Regions from separate parts of the Chromohalobacter sp. 48-RD10 genome, predicted to be linked through region 3. Evidence: predicted binding sites of a transcription regulator. Region 3 holds the regulator's gene; each other region holds the start of a gene.
The links. The regulator sigma-54, encoded in region 3, starts transcription at its own class of promoters, with help from an activator protein. The targets are predictions, from matches to a motif close to TGGCACNNNNNTTGCTNT.

Region 1 (5,238 bases), on a different contig from region 3:
GTGGTTCGGCACCGATATCACCACGCCGTAACCCCTCGCTCCATTTAAACGGCCGGGGCTTGCCTCGGCCGTCCGCTTTCAGGCGACTCGTTCATGCACGTTCTCGATCTCGACTACATGCTGGGGTTGTTGCCGATCCTGCTCGGCTATCTACCGCTGACATTGGAAATGGCCGGCGCCGGCATGCTCGCGGCATTGATGCTGGCCTGCATGCTCGCCGTCGTGAGGGTGCAGCGAACGCCAGGGCTCAATGCGCTGGCCATGCTGTTCATCTCCTTCTTTCGCGGCACGCCACTGCTGGTGCAGCTATTCCTGTTCTATTATGGCTTGCCGCAAATCCTGACTTTCCTGGTCGCCATCAACGGCATCACCGCCACCATCCTGGGGCTGACCCTGCACTTCTCTGCCTATATGGCAGAATCGATTCGCGCCGCCATCGTCGGGGTCGATCGCAGCCAGACCGAAGCGGCGCTGTCCATCGGCATGACCCAAGGGCAATTGATGCGTCGCATCGTCCTGCCGCAGGCGACACGCGTGGCTACACCGACGTTGATGAACTATTTCATCGACATGATCAAGGCCACCTCGCTAGCCTTCACGCTCGGCGTGACCGAGCTCATGGGCGCGACTCAGAAGGAAGCCGCCAGCAGCTTTCTCTACTTCGAGGCGTTCTTGTTGGCGGCGATCATCTATTGGATCGTAGTGGAAATTCTGTCGTGGCTACAGCGGCGGCTGGAAAAGCGACTCAACCGGGCCTATCAACGATGATCGCACTCCACGGCATCATCAAACGCTTCGGCGCACATACCGTCTTCGAGGATATCGACCTGACGCTGGCGCAAGGCGAAATCATCGTCGTCATCGGCCCCTCAGGCACCGGCAAGTCGACCCTTCTGCGCTGCATCAATTATCTCGAAACGCCTGACGCCGGCCGGCTCACGGTGGGCGATCTCAGCCTCGATGTCACCCGCGCCAGCCGTCGAGACATCCTCGCCCTGCGTCGGCGCACGGCGTTCGTGTTCCAGAACTACGCCTTGTTCGCCAACAAGACCGCACTGGACAATATCTGCGAAGGCATGATCGTCGTCGATGGTCTGTCCAAGTCAGAGGCGCATGCCCGAGGGCGCGAGATTCTCGAGCGCATCGGTCTCGCGGACAAGGCGGATGCGTATCCGGCATCGCTATCCGGCGGCCAACAGCAACGCATAGGCATCGGCCGGGCAATGGCAGCCAGGGCCGAGGTCATCCTCTTCGACGAACCCACCTCGGCGCTCGATCCCGAATGGGTCGACGAGGTGCTGGCCCTGATGAAACAGCTCGCCCAGGAGCGCCAGACCATGATCGTGGTCAGCCACGAAATGCAATTCGCACGTGAGGTCGCCGACCGTGTGGTATTCATGGATGAAGGCCGGATCATCGAGCAAGGCCCGCCCGATGAACTTTTCACCAATCCCCGGGACGAACGCACGCAACGCTTTTTGCGCAAGGTGCTGGCCAACAATCCCGTGATTTGAGCTGGAGTTGCATGCGACCAAGTGCCTGGACGGTTACACCTGGCCTTGGTTGTCGAGTTCCACGGCTTCTAGGCTTCCACCGGACGCTGGGTGAGGTTATGAAAGGTAGTGACGATACCGTTCTGGTAGAAATCGCTCATCGTGACGTGCCCTCCTGGGAAGTCTTGTCTCCGGGCGTCGCATCCATGCAGCCCTTCCACCAATCGGCGATGCCCTCGGCCCAGCCTTCTGGGCCGGGTTGCCGGGTACGATAGAGCGTCATGCCCCCGGCGATGTGCACCACCGCCTCGTGCTTGCCACGTACTAGAATCGGATGATCGACGGCCTCGAGCAGGCTGACATCGTTGGGACCGTCGCCCAGCCCGACGCTGGCAGGCCTGATACCGCGCAGTGCCGTGTAACGATCTAGCAACCAGCGCACCGCCTGCCCCTTGTCGACCGCGCCCATCACATGCCAGAAACGCCCGCCCCGGGTCAGGCGCAGTCCATCGCTTTCCAGGGCGTCACGAAAGCGCGCCAGGGCCGCCTCGTCGTCATCCCACAGCAGGGGCTCGCTGCCTTCGCGCACCTGCGCCTGACGCGCCTTGTCGGGGCTCAGCGAGGTCAATTCGCACAGCGTGTCGAGAGACAGCTCGCCCATGCCGCGAAAACGCACGCCCAAACGCTCGCGCAGCACCTCGAGTCGCCGCCGAATGAAGCCGCTATCCAGCGACGGCGTCTTCACGATCAGCCCATCCGGCGCAGCGGGATCGCGATCCAGCCGGGCGTGTTGCCAATGCGCCGGCAACCCGATCACCGCCCCGTTCTCGGCGATGAACGGCGTCGCCGTGAGCCCCAGTTCGTTGCGCAGGGCCAGTAGTTCCTCGCGAGTCTTGCTGGTGGTGGGAATCACCGCAACACCGGCCTCGGCAAGCCGCGCCAACCAGGCGGCGGCGGGTTGCCACGTATAACTGTCGTGGTCGAGTAGCGTGCCATCCAAATCTGTGAACACCAGCCACGGCGTATGCGAAACCGACTGCGTCATGAGCCTTCCCCCTTGGGCACCGCCTCACATGTTCTGGAATGCGCCACACGATCTCGTTGCGATCATGAAAGGTGCTCTTCAAATGAAGGTAGCACGGATCATGCCATTCTCTGCCACGTGACCGGCAGAAGCCCGGCTTCCGGGGGATAGAACACGCGCCGTGACGATGCATGCCCCCCGTCTAAACACAACAACGCCCCGTCGAAGCGCATCTCGTGCACTACAACAGGGCGTACCATTAAAGAGCCTTACGGGAAGAACGCGCTAGCGGGCGTGATGATGCTCGGCAATCACCGCCAGTCCGGCGAGCGTCGCCGCGTCGCTATCCAACGGCGTGACCTCGATACCAGCCGTTTCCAATGCCAGCGTATAAGGACGCCGTAGAGACTCGGCACCGATCAACAGCAGGCGTTCGAGATCGGGGCGCGCGACGCGCATGGCACGTACTTCCTCACCGATCAACACTCCGGAAATGAAACTGCCCACCTGCTCAGCAGCCAGACCGCGGTAGAGATGCCGACTACGTGCCTCGAACAGGGCATGCAGCACGCCATCCTCGCCCTGGGCTCGCGCCAGTCCCTGACGAAAGGCACCTTCATCGAACGGCGCATCATCACGGGCGGGCTCGCCCGGCAAGGTGTGGAAGCGCACCGCATGATAAAGCTCGCCAGTCATCAGCGTGGTGAAGGCGGTCAAGCGATTGTCGCACAGACGCGCCCACTTGCTGTGGGTGCCGGGCAGGCAGCAATCGGCGTTGGGGGATCCCGCCAAGGCCAGGGCGCCGAAAGCCTGGACTTCTTCGCCGCGCATGACGTCACAGTGCACCTCGTCGACGTGCTTCACGCCCGGCACGATCCAGGCATTTTCCAACCCTGGCGCGGCCACGACATGCGCGGCGAGATCGCGCCCCGAGACGGGCAGATCGAGCTGCGGCGCCTCACTCCAGCCGCGCTTGGAGCCGACCATGCCTGCCAGATAGACCGGAACACGTCCGCCTTCCCGCCAGTCACCGACCTGTGCCTGACAGTAATCCGGGAACTCGGCGGTTTCCAGCGCCTTTAGGCCTGCCTCGCTACGCCGCGACTCGAGACAGGCACCGCTTTGCCGATCGACCAGAAACGCCCGGAAATTGCTGGTGCCCCAGTCGATGACAATCAATCGCTGCTCGGCGCTCATTGATCGCCCTCGTGCTCGAACGATTCGGTCATGGTGTAGAGCTCTTCGAGCCGCCGCCACTCGGCGACGAGCTCGCGCGCGACCTCGCCCACTTCGACGGCACTGCGTCCGGGGCGGTAAAGATTGCTGCCGAAGCCGAAGCCGCGAATGCCCACGCCGTGCCAGTCGGACATGTTGCTCTTGTCGATGCCGCCCACCGCGAATACAGGTAGCTCGGGCGGCAGGATCGCACTAATATCCTTGAAATAACCGGTCCCCAGGCGCCCAGCCGGGAACAGCTTGAGCGCCGTCGCCCCGGCGCGCGCCGCGCTCAACGCCTCACTCGGCGTCATGCAGCCGACCAGCGGCGCCAGACCCTGCTCGACACCAGCGCGAATCACCTCGGGGTCGCTGTTGGGAGTGACCATCAACGGTGCGTCAAGACGCGCCAGCTCGGCCGTATCAGCGGTCTCCAGCACCGTACCGGCACCCACCAGCACATGCTCGGGACAACGTGCCGCCACCTTCTCGATACTCTTCCACGGCAAGGGAGAGTTGAGCGGGATCTCGATCAGACGAAACCCCGCGTCGACCAGCGCGTCGAAGACCTTATCGATCTCTTCGGGGCGAATACCGCGTAGAATCGCCACCAGCGGCAATTCCTCGAGCGCCGCGTCGAGTGCGGCCTGCTGAGTCTCGTTCATAAAGCCTCCTTTACCACTCCGCTATCGAGCCATCCTCGTGCGTCCACACCGGGTTGCGCCAGCGATGCCCTACCTTGGCGCGCTCCTCGACAAAAGTCTCGTCAATCTCGACGCCCAGGCCGGGCCCTTCGGGAATTGCACAGAAGCCATCGTTAATGGCTAGCGCGGACTTATCGACAAGGTAATCCAGTACATCGTTATCACGATTGTAGTGGATGCCCATGCTCTGCTCCTGGATGAATGCATTGTGGTTCACCGCATCCACATGCAGCGAAGCAGCCAGCGTCAACGGCCCCAGCGGGCAATGCGGCGCCAGCGCGACATCGTGACACGACGCCAGCGAGGCAATCTTCATGCCCTCGCTGATGCCGCCGCAGTGCGAGAGATCGGGCTGGATGATATCCACCATGCCCTCGCCCAGCAGGTCGCGGAACTGATAGCGGGTATGCAAGCGCTCGCCAGTGGCAATGGGATAGCCCAGGCCGCCCGCAATGTGCTTGAGGCTGGGCAAATGCTCGGGCAGTACCGGCTCCTCGACGAACATCGGGTGATAAGGCTCCAACTCGCGCATCAGCACCTTGGCCATGGGACGATGCACACGACCGTGAAAGTCGATAGCGATACCCACATCCGGGCCGACTACTTCGCGAGCCTCGGCGACCCGCGCCACCGCCTCGTCGATCTTGCGGTGCGAATCGACGATCTGCATTTCCGGCGTGCCATTCATCTTGAACGCCGTGAAGCCCTTATCGACCAAAGCCTTGGCGCCAGTCCCCACATCGCTGGGGCGATCGCCACCGGTCCAGGCATACATGCGCATCTTGTCGCGAACCTTGCCCCC
Region 2 (5,238 bases), on a different contig from region 3:
CGCGGAGAACTTCCACGGCGAGCTCAAAAGACGCATTTGCCCGACGCCCAATTGGCGCAGAATCTGCGATCCGGTGCCGATGGTCAGATAATTGCCGGCACCGTCGGAGGCACTCGAGCGCGGCGCCGGCTTGCGCGACAACAGCACGTCGAGCTGGTCCTTGAGGTCGAGACGCGGCCGACCATCGTCGAGCAGCACGAAGACCCCGGCGTCTGCTTCGGCGATCTGCGCCAAGGCGCTGGACGCCGTCCAACTGTGGCTCTCCGGCTTGCTCAACATCAGCAGATCGCGCAGCGTATCGGCGATATGCACGCGCACAGTGGTCGGTGTCTCACTGTGCGGTGAGCCTTTCACCAGCGCTAGATGGTGGGCATTTTGAATCCGGTCATGGAAGACGTGTAGCGTCAACTCGCCGAATGCCGTGTCGACGACCGTGCGCTCTACTTCCTCGACGGTACGCTCGTGGTGGATCCGATAATGGATCAGGTCGGCGATCGTACCGACCTTGATGCCGTGCTCGACGGCAAAGCGCTCCAGTTCGTCACGGCGCGCCATGCTGCCGTCGTCGTTCATCACTTCGCAGATCACGCCGCTGGCCTCGAACCCAGCCATGGTCGACAGATCGCAAGCGGCTTCGGTATGCCCAGCACGACGCAGCACGCCGCCCGGCTCGGCCATCAGCGGAAATATATGCCCGGGCTGGACGATATCCGCCGCGACGGCGTCGCGCGCCGCCGCGGCGCGCACCGTGCGCGCGCGATCGGAGGCAGAAATACCCGTGGAGACACCGCGTGCAGCCTCGATTGAGACGGTGAACTTGGTGCCAAAGCCGGAACCGTTGTCGCGCACCATCAACGGCAACTCGAGACGCTCGCAGCGTTCACGGGTCATCGGCAGGCAAATCAAGCCCCGCGCGTGGCGGGCCATGAAGTTGATATGCTCAGCCTCGACGCACTCGGCGGCCATGATGATATCGCCTTCGTTCTCGCGATCCTCATCGTCCATGAGTATGACCATCTTGCCCTGACGAATGTCTTCGACAATGGCTTCGATGGAGGCCAAGCCCTGTGTGGATGAAAGCGCCATGGTGTCTCCGATGCTCGTCTCGTACGCCGGTGCGGTCTTGTCATCGGCGCCGTCATAAGATGTGTCGTGGTGTCACGACGCGGGCGTCGTCGCTCTTCGACACCCAGTCAGGTCGGCGCCCAGAGTACCTGCAAGCGCGCTTGCGCGCCAGTGGCAACACCCAGGCGGGCAACGATTCAGGCGTCGTCCGGTGCAACGTCTTCGTGAGAGGGTCGCGCGACGATGCGCCAATCACACCCCACGGCGCGGATGTCGTCGATTTGCAACGGACGCTGCTGCGCCATGCGTTCGAGCCCCGGTAACGCAAAAAGCGGGCGTGCCTCGCCCCCCAATAGCGTCGGTGCCACGAACAGGTGCATCTCATCAATGGCGCCGATATCGAGCATGGCACCGGCCAGCGTCGCGCCGGTTTCGAGCAACACCTCGTTGCATTGCTCGCGCTCCGCCAGATGCGCTATTAAGGCGCGTAGATCGACGCGCCCTTCGGCCGCTTCGGGGAGGACGAGCACCTCAGCCCCGGCCTGTTCCAGCGTCGCGCGTCGCGCCTCATCTGGCGAAACGGTCGCCACCAAGGTGCGCCCCGGCTCGCGCAAGCACGCCGCCGCTACCGGCAAGCGCAGCCGCGAGTCGACCACGACACGCAGCGGCTGGCGCTCGGCGATCGCTTCAGCACCGTCCAGCTCGAGCTGCGCGGCACGCACCGTGAGACGCGAATTATCGAAAAGGACTGAATCGACCCCGGTCATCACCGCGCTCGAGCGCGCCCGCAAGCGTTGCACTTCGGTACGCGCGCTTGCTCCGGTAATCCATTGCGACTCACCGCTGGCCATGGCGGTGCGGCCGTCCAGGCTCATCGCCATCTTCAAGCGTACGAACGGCAACCCCTCGCGCATGCGCTTGACGAAGCCGACATTGAGCGCTTCGGCATCGGTTTCCAGGCAGCCCACCTCGACCCCAATACCTGCCTCACGCAGCATTGCCACGCCACGTCCGGCCACTTGCGGATTGGGATCGAGTACGGCCACCACGACCCGGCTCACGCCGGCTTCGATCAGCGCCTGGGCACAAGGCGGCGTGCGACCGTGATGGGAACAAGGCTCCAGCGTGACATAGACCGTGGCGCCTCGCGCCGTCTCGCCAGCGGCTCGCAAGGCGTGAACCTCGGCGTGAGGTTCACCGGCACGTGTATGATAGCCCTCCCCGACGATGCGCCCCTGACGCACCACCACGCAGCCGACGCGCGGATTGGGATGCGTGGTATAGCAGCCCCGCCGGGCGAGTTGCAGCGCGCGCGACATGCACGCTTCGTGAGATAGCGCCGACACGGCGGCGTCCTGTGTCATGAGTCACTCCATGAGCGATTCGAGTCGGTGCGTATCGAGGTCAGCGCTGATCATTATCGTCGGGCACAAAGCTGGGCTCTTGCGCCAGGCGGTCGATTTCGGCGCGAAACTCGTCGAGGTCCTGGAAGCGTCGATAGACGGAGGCGAAGCGAATGTAGGCGACCTGATCGAGCCGTGTCAGCGAGCGCATGACCTCCTCGCCGACCTCGCGCGCCTCCAATTCACGATCACCACGGGCACGTAGGCGCTGACGGATACGCTCGACCGCCGCCTCAATGGATTCGGCGCTGACCGGGCGTTTTTCCAATGCGCGTAACATACCAGCGCGCAACTTGCGTTCATCGAAGGTTTCTCGCGAGCCATCGCCCTTGATCACGCGGGGCATGACCAGTTCCGCCGTCTCGTAGGTGGTGAAGCGTTCGCCGCAGTCATTGCACTGGCGCCGCCGCCGCACCTGATCCCCCTCGGCCACGAGGCGCGAATCGGTCACCTTGGTGTCATACTTTCCACAAAAGGGGCAGTGCATCGTGGAGCGTCCGCAGTTGAGTCGTTGTCATTGAGATTGACCGACATTGTAGCCTTCCCCGCGCCACGCGGAAACTCGCTTGCGCGTTGTCACCACGCCAACCAAGCTCATGGATGGAACGACGCCTGCAACAGCAATAATAATGTCGACGTGCGAGCCACCGATTCCCACGAGGACCCTCGATGCCCTACCCCATCTCTCCAGCCCCGCAGACCGAACTCGATGAAGCCGCTTTCATCGCACGCGCCAAGGCGCGTCTGAACGAGATCTACGGCCCGCGCGCCGATGAAGTACTACGCCGCCTGCAGCGACTGATATCGCACCAGCGTGGTGCCATCCCCGAGCGTTCGCGTTCACTATGGAGCGAGCGCGACCAATTGCTGATCACTTACGGCGACCTACTGCTCGACGGTGAGCGGCCGCCGTTGCAAGTGCTCGACGAGTTTCTCGAGACACGTCTCGCGGACACCTTCAGCGGCGTTCACGTGCTGCCTTTCTTTCCCTGGAGCAGCGACGATGGCTTCTCGGTGATCCACTATCGCGAGGTCAACCCGGCGCTGGGCGACTGGGAAGACATACGCCGCCTGACGCGCCATGGCGACTTGATGGTCGATCTGGTCATCAATCACGTCTCGCGGGAATCGCTGTGGTTCGTCGACTACCTGGCCGGCACCCAGCCAGGACGCGACTATTTCATCGAGATGGACCCGAGCACCGACCTGACGCAGGTCACCCGACCACGCAGCTCGCCACTGCTGGTGCCGGTTTCCACGCGCCGCGGGACACGCTATCTGTGGGCGACATTCTCAGAGGACCAGATCGACCTCAACTTCGCCAATCCCGATGTGCTCATCGAGTTCATCGGCATCATGCTCTACTACGTGGAGCAGGGCGCGCGCATCATCCGCCTCGACGCCATCGCCTATCTATGGAAGGAAGTCGGCACCTCGTGCATCCATCTACCGGAAACTCATGCCGTGGTACGGCTACTACGCGCCGTGCTCGACTATCTGGCGCCCGGCACGCTGCTGATCACCGAAACCAACGTGCCACACCGCGAGAACATGAGCTACTTCGGTCTCGAGCGCCTCGACGACGCTACCACGTCGGACGCACCGGCAAAGCCCGACGAAGCGCACATGATCTATCAGTTCACGTTGCCGCCACTGCTGGTGCATACGCTCACCAGCGGCGACGCCACGGCGCTGGAAGCCTGGGCGCGCGGCCTCCCCGCGTTGCCACCCGGCTGCACCTATTTCAACTTCACCGCCAGCCACGACGGGATCGGCGTGCGCGCGCTGGAAGGACTGCTGCCGCCCCACGAGATCGACGCCATGCTCGAACTCATGCATCGCTTCGGCGGGTATGTGAGCATGAAGGCCAACGCCGATGGCAAGGACACGCCTTACGAGGTCAACATCACCTACTTCGATGCGCTACGCGGCACACGTCGCGGCGCCGATCCCTGGCAGGTGGAACGTTTCCTGTGCAGCCAGCACTTGATGCTCGCGCTACAGGGCGTACCGGGCATCTATTTCCACTGCCTGACCGCCACCCTCAATGATCACGAGGGTGTCGAGCGCAGCGGACAATTGCGCACCATCAACCGCCGGCGCTGGGAGAAAAAAGCATTAGATGAGCTGCTCGATAGCCGCAACACCCCCACACGCGAGGTGTTCATGGCCTTGCGGCGGCGCCTCAGGCTGCGTGCCCAAGAGCCCTGTTTTCACCCCGAGGTCGAACAGCACATTCTCGATACTCCCCCCACACTCTTCGCTGTGCAGCGAGGACCGCTAGCCAATGGACGCCGCCTGCTCGCGGTCTACAACGTCACCGACAAACGTCAGCCACTGCCCTTGCCCGATCTCGACGAAGACGGCTGGTACGACCTGCTTGCCGATGCTCCTTGGGATGCACAGGCCCCGCGTGAACTGCGTCCTTATCGCAGTCTATGGCTCGTACAACGACCCGGTACACCCACCGCCTGATGCTTGCCGACACGACCGGCACTAGGTAGAGTAATTAGCGGAGATGGCATTCCTCCTGTCGTCATCGGCGCCCGAAACCAAGCGCCCATCGCGACAAACCGCCTGGCATCGGCATCACAGCGCCGACCCGTTCCCGCCAGTGCTAATGATGCCTGCCAACGCACTCGAGGTGCGTCGTGCGCAGGTATCCGCGATTATCTCTTTTAGCCTCGCCACCGCGTACGTCCACCCCGATGATTGTTCTCAATTGCGAGGAATTGAACGCATGTGGTTTTCCATCGTGGCGATCGGCGCC
Region 3 (5,238 bases):
TGATGACACGACCATTGACGATGGCACTGGCATGCGCCGCGCTGGGACTCGCCAGCCACACGGCGCTAGCGCTGGATAGCGATGCCAGCCAGCCTATCGAGATCGTCGCCGATCAGCTGGATCTCGACGACAACGCCGGCACCGCGGTCTATACCGGCGATGTCGATATGCAGCAAGGTAGTATGCAACTGACGGCCGCGCGCGTGAAGATCGAACGCAACGCGCAGGGCGAAGTCTCCACGGTCACCGCCCATGGCGGGGGTGGCGAACGCGCCTATCTCGAGCAAAAGCCAGCGCCGGACGAGCCGGTGGCCAAGGGCTGGGGCGATACGGTGATCTATCATGCCGCCCAGCGTCGCGTGGAACTCATCGACAATGCCGAGCTACACCAGGCCCGGGATACCTTCAATGGCGCCTATGTCGAATACTTCCTCGACCGCCGCCAGGTACAGGCTCGCTCCGACGATGACGGCGATGGCGACCAGCGCGTTCGCATGACGCTGACGCCCCGCGATAGCGAGCAGTGACGTGTTTAGTGATTCACTCACCCCAGTTAGGTAGGACCCGACGCCCATGAAGACCCTGAGTGCCGCCAACCTCGCCAAGAGCTACAAGGGCCGCCGCGTGGTGCATGACATCAGCCTGACCATACGTCAGGGCAGCATTGTCGGACTTCTCGGCCCTAATGGCGCCGGCAAGACTACCTCGTTCTACATGATTGTCGGACTGGTAGGCGCCGATGCCGGCAGCGTGCACATCGACGAGCGCAACCTGTCACATGCGGCCATGCACGAACGCGCCCGCGCCGGTATCGGTTACCTGCCCCAGGAAGCGTCGATCTTTCGCAAACTCTCGGTCGCCGACAACATCATGGCAATTCTCGAGACGCGCCGCGATCTCGACAAGGCCGCGCGCAAGGCACAGCTCGAGCGCCTCCTGGAGGAGTTTCACGTCACCCACATTCGTGACAACCCTGGCATGAGCCTGTCCGGGGGCGAACGTCGTCGCGTCGAGATCGCCCGCGCCCTGGCCACCGAGCCCGCCTTCATCCTTCTCGACGAGCCCTTCGCCGGGGTCGACCCGATCTCCGTTGGCGAGATAAAGAGCATCATCCGCCAATTGCGTGATCGTGATATCGGTGTCTTGATCACCGACCACAACGTACGCGAAACCCTGGATATCTGTGACAACGCCTATATCGTCGGCGACGGTCAGATCATCGCCGAAGGACATGCAGAGGCCATTCTCGCCAACCAGAAAGTGCGTGACGTCTACCTCGGCCATGAGTTCAGATTGTAAACGCAAACTGCTGGAACCGCTGCACGCTTATATAAATGGCATGATTGTTGCTTTCATTCTTGCAAGTAGCGTCGTCGCGAGATAACGTACGAGAACCGTTTCAGGAAGCGACGATCGATTCTCCATGTCCATGAAACCTACCTTGCAGCTTCGCGTCGGCACGCAGCTGACGATGACGCCCCAGTTACAGCAGGCCATTCAGCTCTTGCAGCTTTCAACGCTGGATTTGCGACAGGAGATTCAGCAAGCGCTGGACTCCAATCCTATGCTGGAGCTCGAGGAGGACTTCGAAGAACGCGAGGTCAGCGAAACGCAGCAGGAAGATGATTGGGCAAGCGACATCCCCGAGAACCTGTCGCTGGATAGCGAATGGAGTGATACCTACCAGGATTCAGGCCCCTCACTGACGGGGGGTGGCGGTAGCGAGGAAGGCCCCGATATAGAGCGCAATACCGCGCATACCAGTCTTCACGACCATCTGGCCTGGCAACTCGCCATGGCCGACATGACGCCGCGCGAACATGATATTGCCGAAGGCCTGATCGATGCCATGGGGGCCGACGGTTATCTCACCCTGCCCCTGGACGAGCTTGTTGACGGTTTGCGCGGCCAAGGCCTTTCGGGGCTCAAGGTGGGCGATGTCGAACACGTCATGATGCGCGTACAACAGTTCGATCCCACTGGGGTAGGCGCCCGCGACCTACGCGAGTGTCTGTTGCTGCAACTCGGCGCCCTCCCTGAAGACATGCCGCTGATAACCCAGGCCAAGCGGCTGGTACGCCAGTTCCTCGCAGCTCTCGCAGGCAACGACCGCAAGTTGCTCAAGCGACGCTTGCGCCTCGACGATGAAGAGCTCGACCACGTCATCGCCCTCATTCGGTCCCTCGACCCGCGCCCCGGCCTCGCCTTCGAGGACAGCAGCAACGATTATGTCATTCCCGACCTCATCGCGCGGCGCATCCGACAGGATTGGCGCATCGAGCTCAATCCCGAGGCCCTGCCCCGCGTACGTATCCAACCGGATTACGCTGCACTCATCAAGCGCGCCGACAAGAGCGACGACAACACCTTCCTCAAGCAGCATCTACAAGAAGCCAAATGGCTGCTCAAGAGCCTTTCGAGCCGTAACGACACCTTGCTGCGCGTGGGCCAAGAGATCATGGCACGCCAATTCGACTTCCTCGAACGCGGCGAGGAAGCCATGAAACCGTTGATCCTGGCAGATATCGCCGACGCGGTAGACATGCACGAGTCGACCATCTCCCGCGTGACCACGCAGAAATTCATTCATACGCCTCGCGGCGTCTTTGAGCTCAAGTATTTCTTTTCCAGCCACGTCGGGGGGCAAGGCGAAACCGACGCCCATTCCAGCACGGCAATTCGTGCACGCTTGAAGAAATTGATTGGCGACGAGCCACCACGCAAGCCTCTATCCGACAGCAAGCTCGTCGACCTCCTGGCTCAGGACAGCATTCCGGTCGCACGACGCACCGTCGCCAAGTACCGTGAAGCGATGGGTATACCTTCCTCCAGCGAGCGCAAGCGACTCGCCTGAACGCGGGCAGTTTGCACGTATCGGCCACGCTGCGTAGACTCGCTGCGGTCTTCGTTAGCCAGCCTTGATCCAGGGCTATGCAGCGCTCTAAAAAGGGTTACAATCGAAGTGCCAACCGATGGAATAGGAGCGTGCCATGCAAGCCAATATCACCGGTCACCACATCGAATTGACCGATGCTCTACGCGACTACGTCAATGAAAAGCTCGCGCGTCTGGAACGCCACTACGACAACATCACTACCGTCCAGGTCACGTTATCCATCGAGAAGGAACGCCACCTGGCTGCATGCACGCTTCATGCCGCAGGCGCGGACCTGCACGCCGATACACAAAGCGACGACATGTACGCCGCTATCGACGCCCTAACCGACAAGCTCGACCGTCAGCTCGTCAAACACAAGGAAAAGGTGCAGGCACGCGCTCAGGGCGCCGGTGCCCGTTAATTCGCCATGATATTGGAAAGCATCCTACCCCCCGAACGCGCACTCTTCGGCGTTGCCGGGGGGAGCAAGAAGCGTGTGCTGGAATTTTTCAGCACCTTCATCGCGCAGAACACACCCAGCCTCGATAGCCAGGAAGTGTTCGGACGTCTCATCGGCCGCGAACGATTGGGCAGCACCGGTATCGGTAATGGTGTCGCTATCCCGCATTCGCGCAATCCGCATTGCAAGGAGCCGATTGCCGGTTTTCTACGCCTGCAGGAGCCCATCGACTTCGATGCCACCGATGGCGACCCCGTCGACCTGATCTTCGTTCTGCTGGTTCCAGAAGAAGCCGACGATGCCCATCTGTCGTTGCTTGCCCAGGTTGCCGCCATCATGAACGATAGCGCCATTCGCACCAAACTACGCCAGGCACAGACTCAACGACAGCTCTACGACACTCTGATCGAGGCCATCCGCCAGCACGACACCAGCGCAAACTGACATCCGCGCATACTGATACTCGCGCAACACAAGGGGCGCTCATGCAGCTCGTGATCATCAGCGGCCGTTCCGGCTCCGGCAAATCGATTGCCCTCCAAGCACTCGAGGATCTCGGCTACTACGCGATCGACAACCTGCCGGCCAGTCTCATGGCACCCCTGATCGATGAGCTACGTGAAGGCCCGCCGTCACGCACGCATATCGCGGTCAGTATCGACGCACGCAATCTTCCCGATGCCCTGAGACGCTTCCCGGTGCTGCTCGAAGAGATCCGCGCCCGAGGCATTCAGTGCCAGGTCGTTTATTTGACCGCCGACTCGCGCATACTACTGGAACGCTACTCGGCGACGCGCCGTCGTCATCCGCTGACGCGAACCAGTGAAATGACGCTCGCCGAGGCCATCGAACAGGAACAAGCCTACCTTTCGTCGATTCGCGATATCGCCGATCTGGTCATCGACACCTCCAACCTGTCGGTACACGAACTGCGTGGCCGCATCGCCGAGCAGGTGGCACGCCATAGCGGCCGACACCTGACCTTGACGTTCGAGTCATTCGGCTACAAACGCGGCGTCCCGCTGGATGCCGACATGGTGTTCGATGCGCGCTGCCTGCCCAACCCTTACTGGGACCCTCAGCTACGCGGTTTCGACGGTCGCGATTCTCAAATCGTCACGTTTCTCGAAGCCTACCCCGACGTTCACGCCATGGCCGACGATATACGTCAGTGGTTGGAACGCTGGCTCCCCGCCTATGTTGCCAGCAATCGTAGTTATTTGACCGTCGCGATCGGCTGCACCGGTGGCCAGCACCGCTCGGTATACCTGATCGAAGGGCTGGCTCGGTATTTTGCGACACAAATGAGTGGAGTGCGCCTACGCCATCGCGAATTGGGCGTGCAAGCCGCACTGCCGGAGGATGGCGATGCCGCGTCGTAGGCTGCAACTCACCAACAAGCGCGGCCTCCACGCACGTGCCGCGACCAAGCTCGTGCAATGCTGCCAACCTTATGCGGCGCGCGTCTGTGTGTTCCATGGTCAGCGTGAAGCGGATGCCACCAACATCATGTCACTGCTCATGCTGGCAGCCCCCTGCGGGACCGAACTCGACATTCAAGCCGAGGGCGACGACGCCGACGAGGTACTCAAGGCCCTCACCACCTTGTTCGAGTCACGCTTCGAGGAAGATGCTTGATTAGCGAACAGCGTTCGCGCCTGCCCGAAGCGATGTTAGAATTACGCTTCGCCCAAGAATCGACAAAGGATGCCGATTCCCCATGAGCCCCAATCACAAGCAATTACAGCCTCGGCTGGACCGCCTCAGCGAGGCCTTGGAAAGCGGTGCGCTGGACCAGGCGCGGCGCATGCTCAATCGTGGCCTGGCCCCGGTCGATGTCGCCCATCTGCTTGAATCAACGCCGCCGCGTGAGCGCAATGTGCTGTGGGAACTGGTCGAC
Region 4 (5,238 bases), on a different contig from region 3:
ATAACATCTCAAATATGCCATCAAAAACAGGTGCAACAATGTGTTCAGGGGAACGGCGTGCGGCAGGTGTCCTTATTGGGACGCTTATCTTGAATGTGTCGATGGCATCGCATGTCGCGATGGCGGCGCCAGATAGCGAATCGCAGACACTTGAGCCCGTCACTGTGACGGGCGCGCCCTTGCCGGGTAATCCGTTATTGCAGGCGGCCGATGTCGATGTGGTTGACTCCGGTGAGATGGAAGCCAAGGGCGCCACTAACATCGGTGAGGCGCTCGAGTCGCAGGCAGGGATTAACTCGATCAGCACTGGTAATAGTGTGGGTAAACCGGTGATCCGTGGTCTCTCCGGCGAGCGGATCAAGATGCTCAACAATGGCATCGGGGTCGATCACCAACAATATGGTGTGCGCCACATGCCGACGACCGATACGTTCCTGCTGGACCGCGTCGAGGTGGTACGCGGGGCGTCGAGCGTGCTCTATGGTTCGAGCGCCTTAGGCGGCGCCATCAATATGCTCTCTTCGGAAATCGCCTGGGATACGCCTGTCCAAGGGGAAACGCTCACGCGTTACTCCAGTAATAATGGCCAGTGGGACACCGGTATCAAGGCGACGGGCGGAAATGGTCGGTTGGGTTATTCGCTGGGCCTCATTCGTCGTGACGGTGGCAATATCCAGACCCCCAACGAGGCGACGCATTTTCCACCGCCGCCCTCAAAGGGATTGCGTGATGCCCCTGCGTATACGGGTGAGCTCGACGACACCGACTTCAACCAAGTCAACGGGGAGCTAGCGCTGGGCTTTCGGGATGACGACGGCGGTACTTGGACGGCACGTTATTCCCGCTTCAATGATGAACATAACTTCTTGCTGCCGCCGCCGGCTGGGCAGTTACCTCCCTCGGCAGGTGCGGAAGGCGTCGGGCAGTACATCGAAAACCAGCAACTCGAGCTTTCCGGCGAGAAGCGAGTTGATGGGATAACTTGGAAGCCGCAACTCGTCTGGCAGAATAACCGGCGTCGCTCCAACGCAGGTGGACGTTCGCGCGCGGACGGTTTCGATGACACCATCGATGTCGAGTTCGATCAGTACACTGCACGCCTTGAAGGACAGCACGGGCCCTTTGCTGGATTGGATGGTGGTACGGTGGGCGTCGAATACACGCACAAGGATCAAGTATCACGTGGCACGACGCAGCTGTCGCCCGGTGGCACGGTCGACAATGTGGCTGCTTTCGCCTTCGAGGAAAAGCGGTTCGGGGATCTCTTGCTGCAGGCGGGGCTGCGTTATGACCATCATCGAATCGAGGGGAAGGCGTCCAAGACGGCTAACCCTTCCCAGAACGTCACCGATGCTGAGAGCCAAAGCTACGATGTCGTGACCGGTTCACTGGGCGGTCTCTATTCATTTACCGATAATCTCTCTCTGGCAGCCAACGCGGGACGTGGATTTCGCGCGCCCAGCCTTTTTGAGCTGTATGTTGCCGGCAAGCATGGGGGAGTAGCCGCTTTTCAGCGTGGCAACCCTGATCTCGATCCAGAGACCTCGCTCAACACCGATCTCTCGCTGCGCTGGGCATCGAGCACGACACGCGCCAATGCAACCGTTTATCGCAACGTGATCGACGATTATATTTTTCCCCGTGATATCGGCGAGTCACGGGGAGGATCGCCGGTCTTCGCTTACGCTCAGACCGACGCCATACTGCGCGGCGTGGAGTTGTCCATCGAGCAGGATGTCACGCGTCAGCTGACGCTCTCAGCGGCGGCGGAAACCGTTAACGGTGAACGGCGTGACAATGGTGACGATTTGCCCTTGTTGCCCGCCGACAACATGCGTGTCGGTGCTCGTTTCGCGCCACAAGGGGAAGGGTGGGCGCGTAATCCGTATACATCCTTGACGGTTCGTCGCTACGCCTCGAAGGATGCAGCGCCCGGTGAACCCTTCAGCCAGTTCGACGATGCCCCCTTTGGCAGTGCTTCGACCGATGGTTACACCCTGGTCGATCTCGGCGCGGGGATCGCGCCACGTGTTGGCGGGCAAGTGCTCCATCTGGATCTTGCTGTCCATAACCTCTTTGATGAGGATTATCGTGGATTTCTCGATACTTATAAGGGCTACGCGCTCTCCCCAGGGCGCGACATCCGCCTGACCGCACGTCTGGATTTTGGGGTCTGAGGGCGTTATAGACTTGCATGCAAAAGGTCAGCGGCGTGCGGGGTTGTAGGCGTGTGGCAGGCCCGTGAGTGTGATGCACGCGCTGCTTTAAAGTTGCCCCAAAAGATAGTCGTATAAACGTCCCGTGCTGCTGGCAACGGGTTGCGTGATCGGGAAGCGTGGCAATGCCAACGGGTCGTCGCGGTGCGAGAGCCAGCCGGCATGGCTATGCAGGGCTTCCTGAACGCCACAGCGCTGGGCCAGTTGTCGTACACGGAGCGAAGCTTCCGGCTGTGGATAGGCGAAATAAGACAATGGGTCGCGGCATAGCACGCTGAGTTGGCGACGCGATTGGCGAATTTGCCATTGGATCTGACGATCGTCGAGCGTCTCTAACGGTGTGGCGGCGACGCCGCGCGTGCCGAAACGCACCAGGCCGTTGCTCTCCAAGCGGCGCACGCTGAACGGGTCGAGCGTTTGGGGGGCGATATCGAGCTCGGTACCCAGCGCCGAACCGAGCCGCGCTAGCGTCAATGGGGCGGCCTGCTGCGCGAGTTGCTCGAGATAGTCGTGCACGGCGCTGCTGTAAGCGGTATTAGGGTGGTTGGGTCGTGGCGGTGGCAGCGGGAGCCCGGCATCGCCGAGACATTCGCGAACGCGCATGGGCTGGAGACCGTCCCAGAGGATGTCGCCGAGGGCCATCCGCCAATCGCCTTGTGAACGGCCTGAATCGCCTGTATTCAGAAACATGCTGGCCGGCAATGCCAGGCGCTCGAGTTGCCGTAGCGCGACCTCCGCAGTGTCGCGCCAGCCGCCGTCGAAGGTCAGCGCGATGCGTGGCACCGGGTCGCGATGCAAACGGCGGGTGCTGGCCAGAGAAACGATCTGAGCGTGATCGGTGAGGTGGTCGAGCAGCCGTCGAAAGCTTTCTGGGCCGAGGCAATAGGGCGCCCGGTGGGGCAGGCGTGCGGCGGCTTCGTCGGACAGTACGCGCTGTATGACCAGGATCGCACTGCGTCCGCGAAGCGGCTCGTTCAGGCTGCGTCGCCAGTGCCCGCGCAGGCGCTGCACTACGTCATGGGCAAGGCTGAGATGACTCATGGCGTGTCCCTCCGCACTTCTGGTTGCTCGATGTGCCAAGCGTTGTTGCCGTGGTGACGTCCTGTCGCGAACGGCAAAAATCTCCTTTGGGGCATGATGTTGTGATAGCGGTTACGCTATCTATCAGCATATCTCGTTGTCTCGATTTAGCCAGTCAGCCTTGGTGAATAAATCGACAGAATGTTGCCAGCGTCGCGTCGGTGAGCAGTCGGCCATAGGGCTGTGCACTATTTTGGTTCACATGGGTTGTTCTTTGCACCGAATTGAGGCGCTGGTAATGCTTGTGCACTTATATGTGGCGTACTTAGCGCCAAAGTGGTGCTGGTCGATGCGCCAAGACGGTCTATTTTTTTCTTTATTGATCATGCAGTTATCGCAGGCGCACTCAGATGGCTCAGTGGTTGGCATGCCTTCTGCATTGCAAAACGTAAAGTGCATACCCGTGGGCAGCTACTGGCGGGCGTGCTACAAACGACGCTGAACACGCAAGCAAACGACCCGAGCCGTGAGCTCATAGTGGAGGAAATCATGTCCGAGAAGACCCTCGCCCTGATCGAAGAACACGATATCAAGTGGGTGGATCTGCGCTTTACCGATACCAAGGGCAAGGAGCAGCACGTCACGATTCCGGCCGGCGCCGTCGATGATGAGTTCTTCGAGGATGGCCAGATGTTCGATGGCTCCTCCATTGAAGGCTGGAAGGGGATCAACGAGTCCGACATGATCCTGCGCCCGGAAGATGGCAGCGGTTATCTCGATCCGTTCACCGAAGACGCTACCCTGGTGCTGCGTTGTGACATCATTGAGCCGGCCACCATGCAGGGCTATGAGCGTGATCCGCGCTCCATCGCCAAGCGCGCCGAGGCGTACCTGAAGTCCACTGGCCTGGGTGACACCGCCTTCTTTGGGCCGGAGCCGGAATTCTTCGTCTTCGACGAAGTGCACTGGAACGCCGACATTCAGGGCGCGATGTACAAGATCACGTCCGAGGAAGGCGCCTGGGCGACCGACTCCACCAACGTGGAAGGTGGCAACCTGGGGCACCGTCCGCGCGTCAAGGGCGGTTACTTCCCGGTGCCGCCAGTGGATAGCTTCCACGACATCCGCAGTGCGATGTGCAACACCTTGGAAGCCATTGGTCAGTCGGTCGAAGTGCATCACCACGAAGTGGCCAACGCCGGCCAGAACGAGATCGGCGTCAAGTTCAACACCTTGGTCAAGAAGGCCGACGAAGTTCAGGAAATGAAGTACGTGATCCACAACGTGGCCCACGCGTACGGCAAGACCGCGACCTTCATGCCCAAGCCACTGGTCGGTGACAACGGTTCCGGCATGCACGTGCACCAGTCCTTCTGGAAAGACGGCGCCAACATGTTCGCCGGCGACGAATACGCAGGGCTGTCCGAAACCGCGCTGTATTATATCGGCGGTGTCATCAAGCATGCGCGTGCTCTGAACGCCTTCACCAACGCGTCGACCAACTCTTACAAGCGCCTGGTGCCAGGCTTCGAAGCGCCAGTCATGCTCGCCTACAGCGCGCGTAACCGCAGTGCGTCGATCCGTATTCCGTATACCGCGAGCCCCAAGGGCAAGCGCGTCGAGTGCCGTTTCCCCGACCCGACCGCCAATCCGTACCTGGCATTCTCCGCGCTGCTAATGGCGGGTATCGATGGCATCAAGAACAAGATCCATCCTGGCGACGCGATGGACAAGAACCTCTATGACCTGCCGCCGGAAGAAGGCAAGGCGATCCCCACCGTGGCCGAGAGCCTCGACCAGGCGCTGGAGGCGCTGGATGCCGATCGCACCTTCCTCACCCAGGGTGAGGTGTTCACCGACGAGATGATCGACGCCTACCTCGAGCTCAAGCAGGAAGAGGTCGATCGTCTGCGTATGGCGACGCATCCGGTTGAATTCGACATGTACTACAGCTGCTGATCTCGCACGACAAAACGTGATCACCGCTGACCGAGGCCCCGTC

Region 1: a site for sigma-54 is predicted at 2,627-2,644, ahead of OP496_RS08605 (HAD-IIB family hydrolase). Genes of this name have one in related genera too.
Region 2: a site for sigma-54 is predicted at 3,070-3,087, ahead of OP496_RS08535 (sugar phosphorylase). Genes of this name have one in related genera too.
Region 4: a site for sigma-54 is predicted at 3,660-3,677, ahead of glnA (glutamate--ammonia ligase). Genes of this name have one in related genera too.

Annotation. Positions count from the first base shown of each region.
Region 1 covers NZ_JARANX010000006.1:33,709-38,946, forward strand. The annotation lists gene OP496_RS08590 (amino acid ABC transporter substrate-binding protein) at 1-31, shown strand, start outside; gene OP496_RS08595 (amino acid ABC transporter permease) at 94-768, shown strand; gene OP496_RS08600 (amino acid ABC transporter ATP-binding protein) at 765-1,514, shown strand; gene OP496_RS08605 (HAD-IIB family hydrolase) at 1,651-2,538, opposite strand; gene OP496_RS08610 (2-dehydro-3-deoxygalactonokinase) at 2,803-3,714, opposite strand; gene OP496_RS08615 (2-dehydro-3-deoxy-6-phosphogalactonate aldolase) at 3,711-4,397, opposite strand; gene dgoD (galactonate dehydratase) at 4,408-5,238, opposite strand, start outside.
Region 2 covers NZ_JARANX010000006.1:17,145-22,382, forward strand. The annotation lists gene ribBA (bifunctional 3,4-dihydroxy-2-butanone-4-phosphate synthase/GTP cyclohydrolase II) at 1-1,086, opposite strand, end outside; gene ribD (bifunctional diaminohydroxyphosphoribosylaminopyrimidine deaminase/5-amino-6-(5-phosphoribosylamino)uracil reductase RibD) at 1,263-2,429, opposite strand; gene nrdR (transcriptional regulator NrdR) at 2,470-2,955, opposite strand; gene OP496_RS08535 (sugar phosphorylase) at 3,138-4,943, shown strand; fluoride riboswitch at 4,974-5,105, shown strand; gene crcB (fluoride efflux transporter CrcB) at 5,209-5,238, shown strand, end outside.
Region 3 covers NZ_JARANX010000002.1:387,927-393,164, forward strand. The annotation lists gene lptA (lipopolysaccharide transport periplasmic protein LptA) at 1-527, shown strand, start outside; gene lptC (LPS export ABC transporter periplasmic protein LptC) at 1-3, shown strand, start outside; gene lptB (LPS export ABC transporter ATP-binding protein) at 574-1,299, shown strand; gene OP496_RS04745 (RNA polymerase factor sigma-54) at 1,424-2,854, shown strand; gene raiA (ribosome-associated translation inhibitor RaiA) at 2,991-3,299, shown strand; gene ptsN (PTS IIA-like nitrogen regulatory protein PtsN) at 3,306-3,782, shown strand; gene rapZ (RNase adapter RapZ) at 3,824-4,720, shown strand; gene OP496_RS04765 (HPr family phosphocarrier protein) at 4,707-4,976, shown strand; gene mgtE (magnesium transporter) at 5,059-5,238, shown strand, end outside.
Region 4 covers NZ_JARANX010000021.1:18,563-23,800, reverse strand. The annotation lists gene OP496_RS14680 (TonB-dependent receptor) at 102-2,177, shown strand; gene OP496_RS14675 (polysaccharide deacetylase family protein) at 2,265-3,257, opposite strand; gene glnA (glutamate--ammonia ligase) at 3,786-5,195, shown strand.